Regions from separate parts of the Faecalimonas hominis genome, predicted to be linked through region 2. Evidence: riboswitches for the same ligand, from Rfam matches in the RefSeq annotation. Region 2 holds a riboswitch; the other holds the start of a gene.
The links. A riboswitch is a leader RNA that binds a small molecule or an ion and turns the genes downstream of it on or off. The one in region 2 is predicted to bind FMN.
Positions count from the first base shown of each region.

Region 1 (3,411 bases), on a different contig from region 2:
TTTTCACAATCTCATCTAACATTGGAAGCAATGTCTGTGAATGTGTCTTCTTATAATTGACAGTGTATTCCGCAACTGTCTGCTCCTCCTCTACAATGGCAACCGTTGCCACAAGCCCCGAACTGTCCAACGCCAATATACGCATATCACTACTCCCTTTCTGCAATCGTTATTTTTCGATAGTCAAATCCTTTTTCCAAATCTTTTTCAATCGTAATCTCCCGTCTCTTCTCCGGAAGAATTTCTTCAATTAAATTGGACCATTCTATGAGACATACTCCCTGTCCGTAAATATAGTCTTCATAACCGATCTCGTCCATTTCTTCCACATCACCTATGCGGTATACGTCAAAATGATAAAACGGAAGCCGTCCTTCCTCATATACCTGTACAATCGTAAATGTAGGGCTGCTAATCGGCTCCTCAATCTCCAATCCCTTTGCCAGCCCCTGCGTAAATACGGTTTTGCCCACTCCTAAATCTCCGACAAGAGTATATACATCTCCCGCTTTCGCTTCCCTTCCAATCTGTACACCTAATTCAAATGTTTCTTTCGCATTATTTGTCTCTATTATCATCGTTCTTCCTTTTCTATCTTGTATGTCTGATTTTCACTCTTTTTGCCGGTACATTTTTAGAAATCATTTCCACCACTTTCATATAATCGTCGCCCATTGCCTCTCTCGGCAAAATAATTGCTCTCACGCGCGTGATATAAAGAATAAGCGATTTGCTTGTGGAAACCACTTTTGCAAAATCTTTCCATTCATTCAACGCACTTTCTTCATGTTGTGAAACCGTAATTCCTTCTTCTGAAATTTCATATTCCAAGGGTTCCTGAAACATCGGTGTATTTTTTACCTGATTTTTCGCCGTTGCCTTCAATGTCATCGGCGTTGACATCAACACAAATATGGAGATGGCAAAGAAAAGAACTGCCGTCTGTATGTCTCCCGCCATTCCTTTCGTTATGGCAACACCCAACAACAAAACACCTAAAATACTACCTATAAGTCCTGTCATACTCGTATAATTGTGGTACAGCAAAAAGTCGTACATTACCCCGTCTGTCATGTTTACTTTAAATTTTATCGTCATCTTTCTTCCCTACCGTTTCTTTTCACTTTAAAAATAGATGTGCCATAAAATTATAGCACACCTATACATTCGTTACAACTTTGCCCTCTTAAATTTTCCAAAACTCTGCCACATCGACAACGAAAACAATCGCACCTCCTGCCTCGACTTTAATCGGAGTGTATGCATAATTCGGTATCTGCATACCTTCGCTCAGATATGGAGTTACAATCTCAACTTCTTCTCTCTTCGCGCATGTTTCTTTCAATACGTCCATTACTTCTCCGACTTTTTCGTCCTCTGTTCCTATCATCAGCGTACAGTTGTCTTTCCGCAAAAATCCTCCCGAACTCGATAATTTTGTCACTCCGAATTGTTTCTTATTCAACTCTTTCGCTGCACCTTTGGCGTCCTCAGCATGTACAACCGCAAATATCAGTTTCATTTCCATCACTCCTTATGTTTTCTGACTTTTCATATCTGTTATTATAACACATTTTTTTCCATTTATCTCTTCATTTTAAAGATAGGACTAATTTTTTTGTAAATCAGCAGAACAACAAGAGATACAAGCACTCCCTTTAATAGATTAAACGGTGCAACGGCAAAAATAACAAAGGTTGCCAGTCCCGTTATGGAGTCATTTACTTCCGTTCCCATCTGAATCAGACTGTCAATCGGAAGTTCAAATGCCTTTGCATAGACAGGCAAAAGTACATATGCATTTAAAAAGCAGCCCAGTATTGTCATACACCCTGTACCCGCTATCATTCCGATAAAAGCGCCTTTCTTTGTCTTCATCTGATGATAAATGATACCCGCCGGAACACTTAGACCACAGCCAATCAAAAAGTTAGCCACATCGCCTACACCTGCGGTTGTTGTTCCGCTGATAAGCATATTTAGCAGCACTTTGACGAACTCTATCGTCACACTCGCCAAAGGACCGAGAGCAAAACTCCCCACTAAAACGGGAATCTCACTGAAATCAATCTGATAAAACGCCGGGGCAAATGGGAGCGGTATCTCAAACTGCATTAAAATAACAGCGACCGCTGACAACATACCAATACTTACCAATTTTCTTGCATTTACTTTTTTTGTACTCACTTTTTTCTTTCCTTTCTTCTCTAAAAGGAATTCTTCTCCAGTTTTGCATAAAAAACTCCCAAAAGTTTATACACTCAGGGAGTTTTCTGCTTACACACAAAACGATTTTCTTCTCTCTTCCAGACTTTACTGTCGGTTTTGGAATTACACCAAATCAACCATTCTCATGGCTCGTGGACTGTTACCGCCGGTAATGAATTTCACATATCCCTGAAGAATCCTTTATTTTTTTCTTATTATATCTCTTTTCTCTGCCTTTTCGCAAGTATTTTATATGATAATAAATCGCATACACAGATAGAACAAACCTGCAATGCCTCCCGAAACTAGGAGAACAGTCGCAGTATTTTTCACTTTTTTGGAAACGCCGGCAATTACAATCAGTCCTCCTATTCCCGCAAGACACTCAAAACCCCAACGTAAAAACAGATAAACCGCAATCGGCATATTTCCAAATCCCTCGAATGCGGAAATATATTTGATTTGTTCTGAAAGTCCTGACAACTGCTGCCCTTTTACTCCGTGTACGATAAACATTCCTTCTATAAAAGCAGATAACAGAAGGACGGACACAATTAAAATCACCCATTTTCGTCTTTGAATTTTCTTTCTCCCCTCCGGTATAGTGTTCCACACCGTATCCATTCCCGCAATCTGCTCCATGACAAATGTCTGAAAGAATGCTAGCATAATGATGAGAAGCAGCAATCCGATTCTCCCTATAAAGGTAGTTTTATCAAACAGATAATTGAAACCGATTTCATTTAAGAAAACGCCTTTTTCACCGATTCTCTCCGCCTGCACTTTTACCTGGTCAAATGCAGGTTTACATTGTAACATTCTCTCCTTGTCAAAGGACTCCTCACTTTCCTCCAGTTTTTTAATTCTTTCATCTTCTTTTTGAATAAACTCCGTTTTCTCTGCGGTCATCTCCCCTTCCAGTTCTTTCAGATAATGTTTATAGTACAACTCGTCCTGAGAAAAGTATATTTTTTCCCCGGACACCGTCATAAAGTATCCAATCGTAAAGAGCAGAAGCACTACGCCCGCACCGTTAATCCACATTACTTTGCGGAACTCATAAAAGAATATTCCATGCCCCTTTGTCTGTCTTCCTTCACGTTTTTTCTTTTCCTTCTTTTGAGCGTACTCCCCCCGGCTCACTTTTTCATAGCACAGAATACTCTGTACAATGCAAATGATAAATAAAATTCCTCCCGCAAT
Region 1 covers NZ_BAAHSH010000060.1:9,831-13,241, reverse strand. The annotation lists gene tsaB (tRNA (adenosine(37)-N6)-threonylcarbamoyltransferase complex dimerization subunit type 1 TsaB) at 1-145, opposite strand, end outside; gene tsaE (tRNA (adenosine(37)-N6)-threonylcarbamoyltransferase complex ATPase subunit type 1 TsaE) at 150-578, opposite strand; gene ACYQ35_RS10565 (YcxB family protein) at 592-1,098, opposite strand; gene ACYQ35_RS10560 (cyclic-di-AMP receptor) at 1,187-1,522, opposite strand; gene ACYQ35_RS10555 (ECF transporter S component) at 1,585-2,187, opposite strand; FMN riboswitch at 2,291-2,409, opposite strand; gene ACYQ35_RS10550 (hypothetical protein) at 2,458-3,411, opposite strand, start outside.
Region 1: another riboswitch for FMN. It lies ahead of ACYQ35_RS10555 (ECF transporter S component); the one in region 2 lies ahead of ribD (bifunctional diaminohydroxyphosphoribosylaminopyrimidine deaminase/5-amino-6-(5-phosphoribosylamino)uracil reductase RibD).

Region 2 (3,411 bases):
TGTCAGACACACACCATTCACAGCGATACTGTCACCGATCCTTGTCCCTTCCAGGACTTTCCGGGCTTTCACTGCCAGGATCCCTGATTCCCCTGTCAGCTGTATATAACGGACTTTTCCTTTCTCTTCTACGATTCCTGTAAACATGATTCCTCCTGTTTTTTATCACACACCTGACATTTTATCCGGATATCCTCACCGATCTGGCAGATATCTGTATATTTCAGTTCCACTGCTTCAGACGGCAGTTCAACTCCAATACCCTCTACCGGTGTCTTCCCAGCCACACCGCCAAACAGCTTTGGTGCCACAAAAGCCTGTACTTCCTTTACAATTCCAGCTCGCAGTGCACTGTCATTTAACGTACCTCCTCCCTCCAGGAGGATGCTGTCAATGCCTCTGTTTCCAAGAACTGCCATCAGCTTCTTAAGGTCTATCTGATTCTTTTCGTCGGGACAGTAAATGGTTTCAACTCCCATGGTATGTAATATTTTTATTTTCTCTTCTGTATTTTTCTGTTCTGCATAAGCCACGATCGTCCGGTACTTTTCCGCACTTTTTACAATCTGACTGCCCAGCGGGATCCTGAGCTTACTGTCACACACAATCCTGACAGGACTTTTCCAGCCTTCTACCCGGACGTTTAACATCGGATCATCTGCAAGCACAGTTCCAATACCAGCCATGATTCCCATGTACTGATGCCGCATATGCTGTACTTCTTTTCGTGCAGATTCTCCGGTGATCCATTTTGATGCTCCTGTTTTCGTTGCGATCTTCCCATCCAGTGTCATGGCATACTTCATTACCACATAAGGAGTCTTCGTAGTAATATAATGGAAAAACACCGGGTTCAGCTGATCACATTCTTCTCTCATAAAATCTTCAACTACTGTTACACCGGCTTCCCTTAACATCTGTACACCTTTTCCTGCCACTTTCGGATTCGGATCTCTGGAACCGATCACCACTTTTCTGATCTTCTGTTCAATGATCGCTTCCGTACATGGAGGTGTTTTACCATGATGACAGCAAGGCTCCAACGTAACATAAATCACCGCACCTTCTGCTGATTCTGTAAGAGAAGCAATTGCATTACGTTCCGCGTGAAGTTCTCCATACTTTTTATGATAGCCTTCCCCGATGATCTTTCCGTCTTTTACGATCACTGCCCCTACCATAGGATTGGGATTCGTCCAGCCTTCTCCTTTTTTGGCCAGTTGAATAGCCCGAAGCATATATTCCTGATCCGTCATTTCTATTCCTTCTTTCTTATTCCTGTTCTTTGCCTGGGCTACGCCGAGGCTTTTAAACATGTGCAATCGGATTCACAGACAAGTGAATGGTATAGTTATTTCGAAAACAATGTACCAGATACAAAAAAAGCCTGCAGAAATATCTGCAGGGTGGAATTGATCTGTTACATATGATTGATAAATGAATGTCTGATTTTCCTATATAAAAAGCTCTGAAATGGATCACCATCTCAGAGCTCTGATACTACATTCATTCATACAAAAAATCAACTGTACTATCATCTTCTTCCATCCAGACTGTACTGTCGGCCCCGGAATCTCACCGGATCATGCCTCTCGGCTCGCGGGCTTTACCGCCGGTAGGGAATCTCACCCTGCCCTGAAGATATCTTTTTGTTTATTCTAATACTTTATCTGTTATTTGTAAAGCAGAATTTTTATTTTACTTAGTTTACTGATGGAGATAGAATATCCATATACACAATAAATATCCTCATTTTATCCATATATTATATCGTTTTATGAATTGTTATTTCACTAAAATTACACTATTTTTTCACTATTTTTCATTACTTCATCGTTTTCGCCAATGAATTGAGCAATGCCCACATCTCTGGATTAGCCAATACTTTTGCCAGAAGTTCCGGATCGACTTCATCAGCAACAGAACCGTCACAAGCAACCAAACGATAACGGTTTCTGTATAGAGTTGGTTGAAGCTTCTGGTTAAAGATTTGCAAAAGTTCCCATAGTGCATTATCTTTTAATTTTGCACGCTGGTGATAGAAGGCGGCTTTTGATGGTGTTTCATCAGTGCGTCCGAAAAAATGATAAAGTTCTCTCTCTCTGATATTGTATATCCACTATAGTTTTAGATGTATCATCTTTACCATCTTGAATTGATCAGAAACTGTCATACTGACCTTTGTGGATAGCTTTAAGTCATTTTTAGGGATGTAACGATAGTATGGTTCCTCCGCAATCACCTTCACATTACCCCCGATCTTTGCTGCCAGTTCTTCCGCTGAATCCACATAAAAGAACATTTGTGCATCGGCATGGCCGACCTGTTTCATATATTTTTTCTTCATCATGGTCATTCCTCTTTTGTTCACCGTATCAAAAACAACTTCCATATTTCCAAATTGCCCAATCATACGCAGAAGGGCAATGACCTTATGTTCCTCAAAATAATGAAATAACCCGCCTGCAGTAACGAGAATAGGAGCATCAAGTACATCATTGCGAACTTTTTTGATCCAATCCTTTGCAAAGGCATCCCCGGAAATATATAATTCCCTCTCTGGTTCGGGAAGAAGTCCCCGCCGGTATTCGATCACATGAGGCAGATCCATGGCATACCAGTGTGTCTTTCCGTTATCACATCGGTGATAGGTTGTTTCCAGACCACAGCCCAACTGGACAATCACACCGTCCGGTCTGCGTTCCAGAAAAGTCCGAATAATCCGATCCATATTAGCAGACCGGGAAGCAGAGGCCAAAAAGGTATACTGGCTCTGCATATTCTGTTTAATCAAGTCTGAAGGCAGCTTCTTTTTCAATTCCAATGCTTTTTTATCATATAAAATTTGCGGGTAATGCTCACTAGCATAAATTCTTCCCAGCATAGGGACGAACAGTGTATCCTCCACGACTCCTAACTTGGACATAGCCAAACCTCCTGTTTTGATACATTACTTTCTGCCGACAAGCAACCGGGAAGACCCTAGCATCATCACGGCAGCCCGACGGTGGGAGCCAAAAGCTTCCTGTGCGATATCAACGAGTCGTACTTCCTCATACCCCATATCCCGCAGTTTCTGCGCAAAACCTTCCATGTCACCGTACATCTTTTGTTTCATATTATCGTTAAGTGCAAAGACGCCGCCTTTTTTCAATACCCGCAGGCTTTCCAGCAGCAGTTTCTGCATATCAACACCCATAACATTGTGATAGACATAGTTGCTGATGACTACATCAAAACTCTCATCAGGAAAATCCAGCTGCTTCGCATCACCGTGCTGAAATACACAGCGGGAAGCCACGCCCTCACTGGCAGCATTCTTCTCGCAGAGTGCTTTGCTGTAATTGTACACAGCGCCCCAGTGATCAACACCGATCACTTTTGCTTTCGGCCATGTCAGAGCTGAACGGA
Region 2 covers NZ_BAAHSH010000023.1:12,803-16,213, reverse strand. The annotation lists gene ribE (riboflavin synthase) at 1-147, opposite strand, end outside; gene ribD (bifunctional diaminohydroxyphosphoribosylaminopyrimidine deaminase/5-amino-6-(5-phosphoribosylamino)uracil reductase RibD) at 129-1,256, opposite strand; FMN riboswitch at 1,533-1,647, opposite strand; gene ACYQ35_RS02950 (class I SAM-dependent methyltransferase) at 2,120-2,926, opposite strand; gene ACYQ35_RS02945 (class I SAM-dependent methyltransferase) at 2,951-3,411, opposite strand, start outside.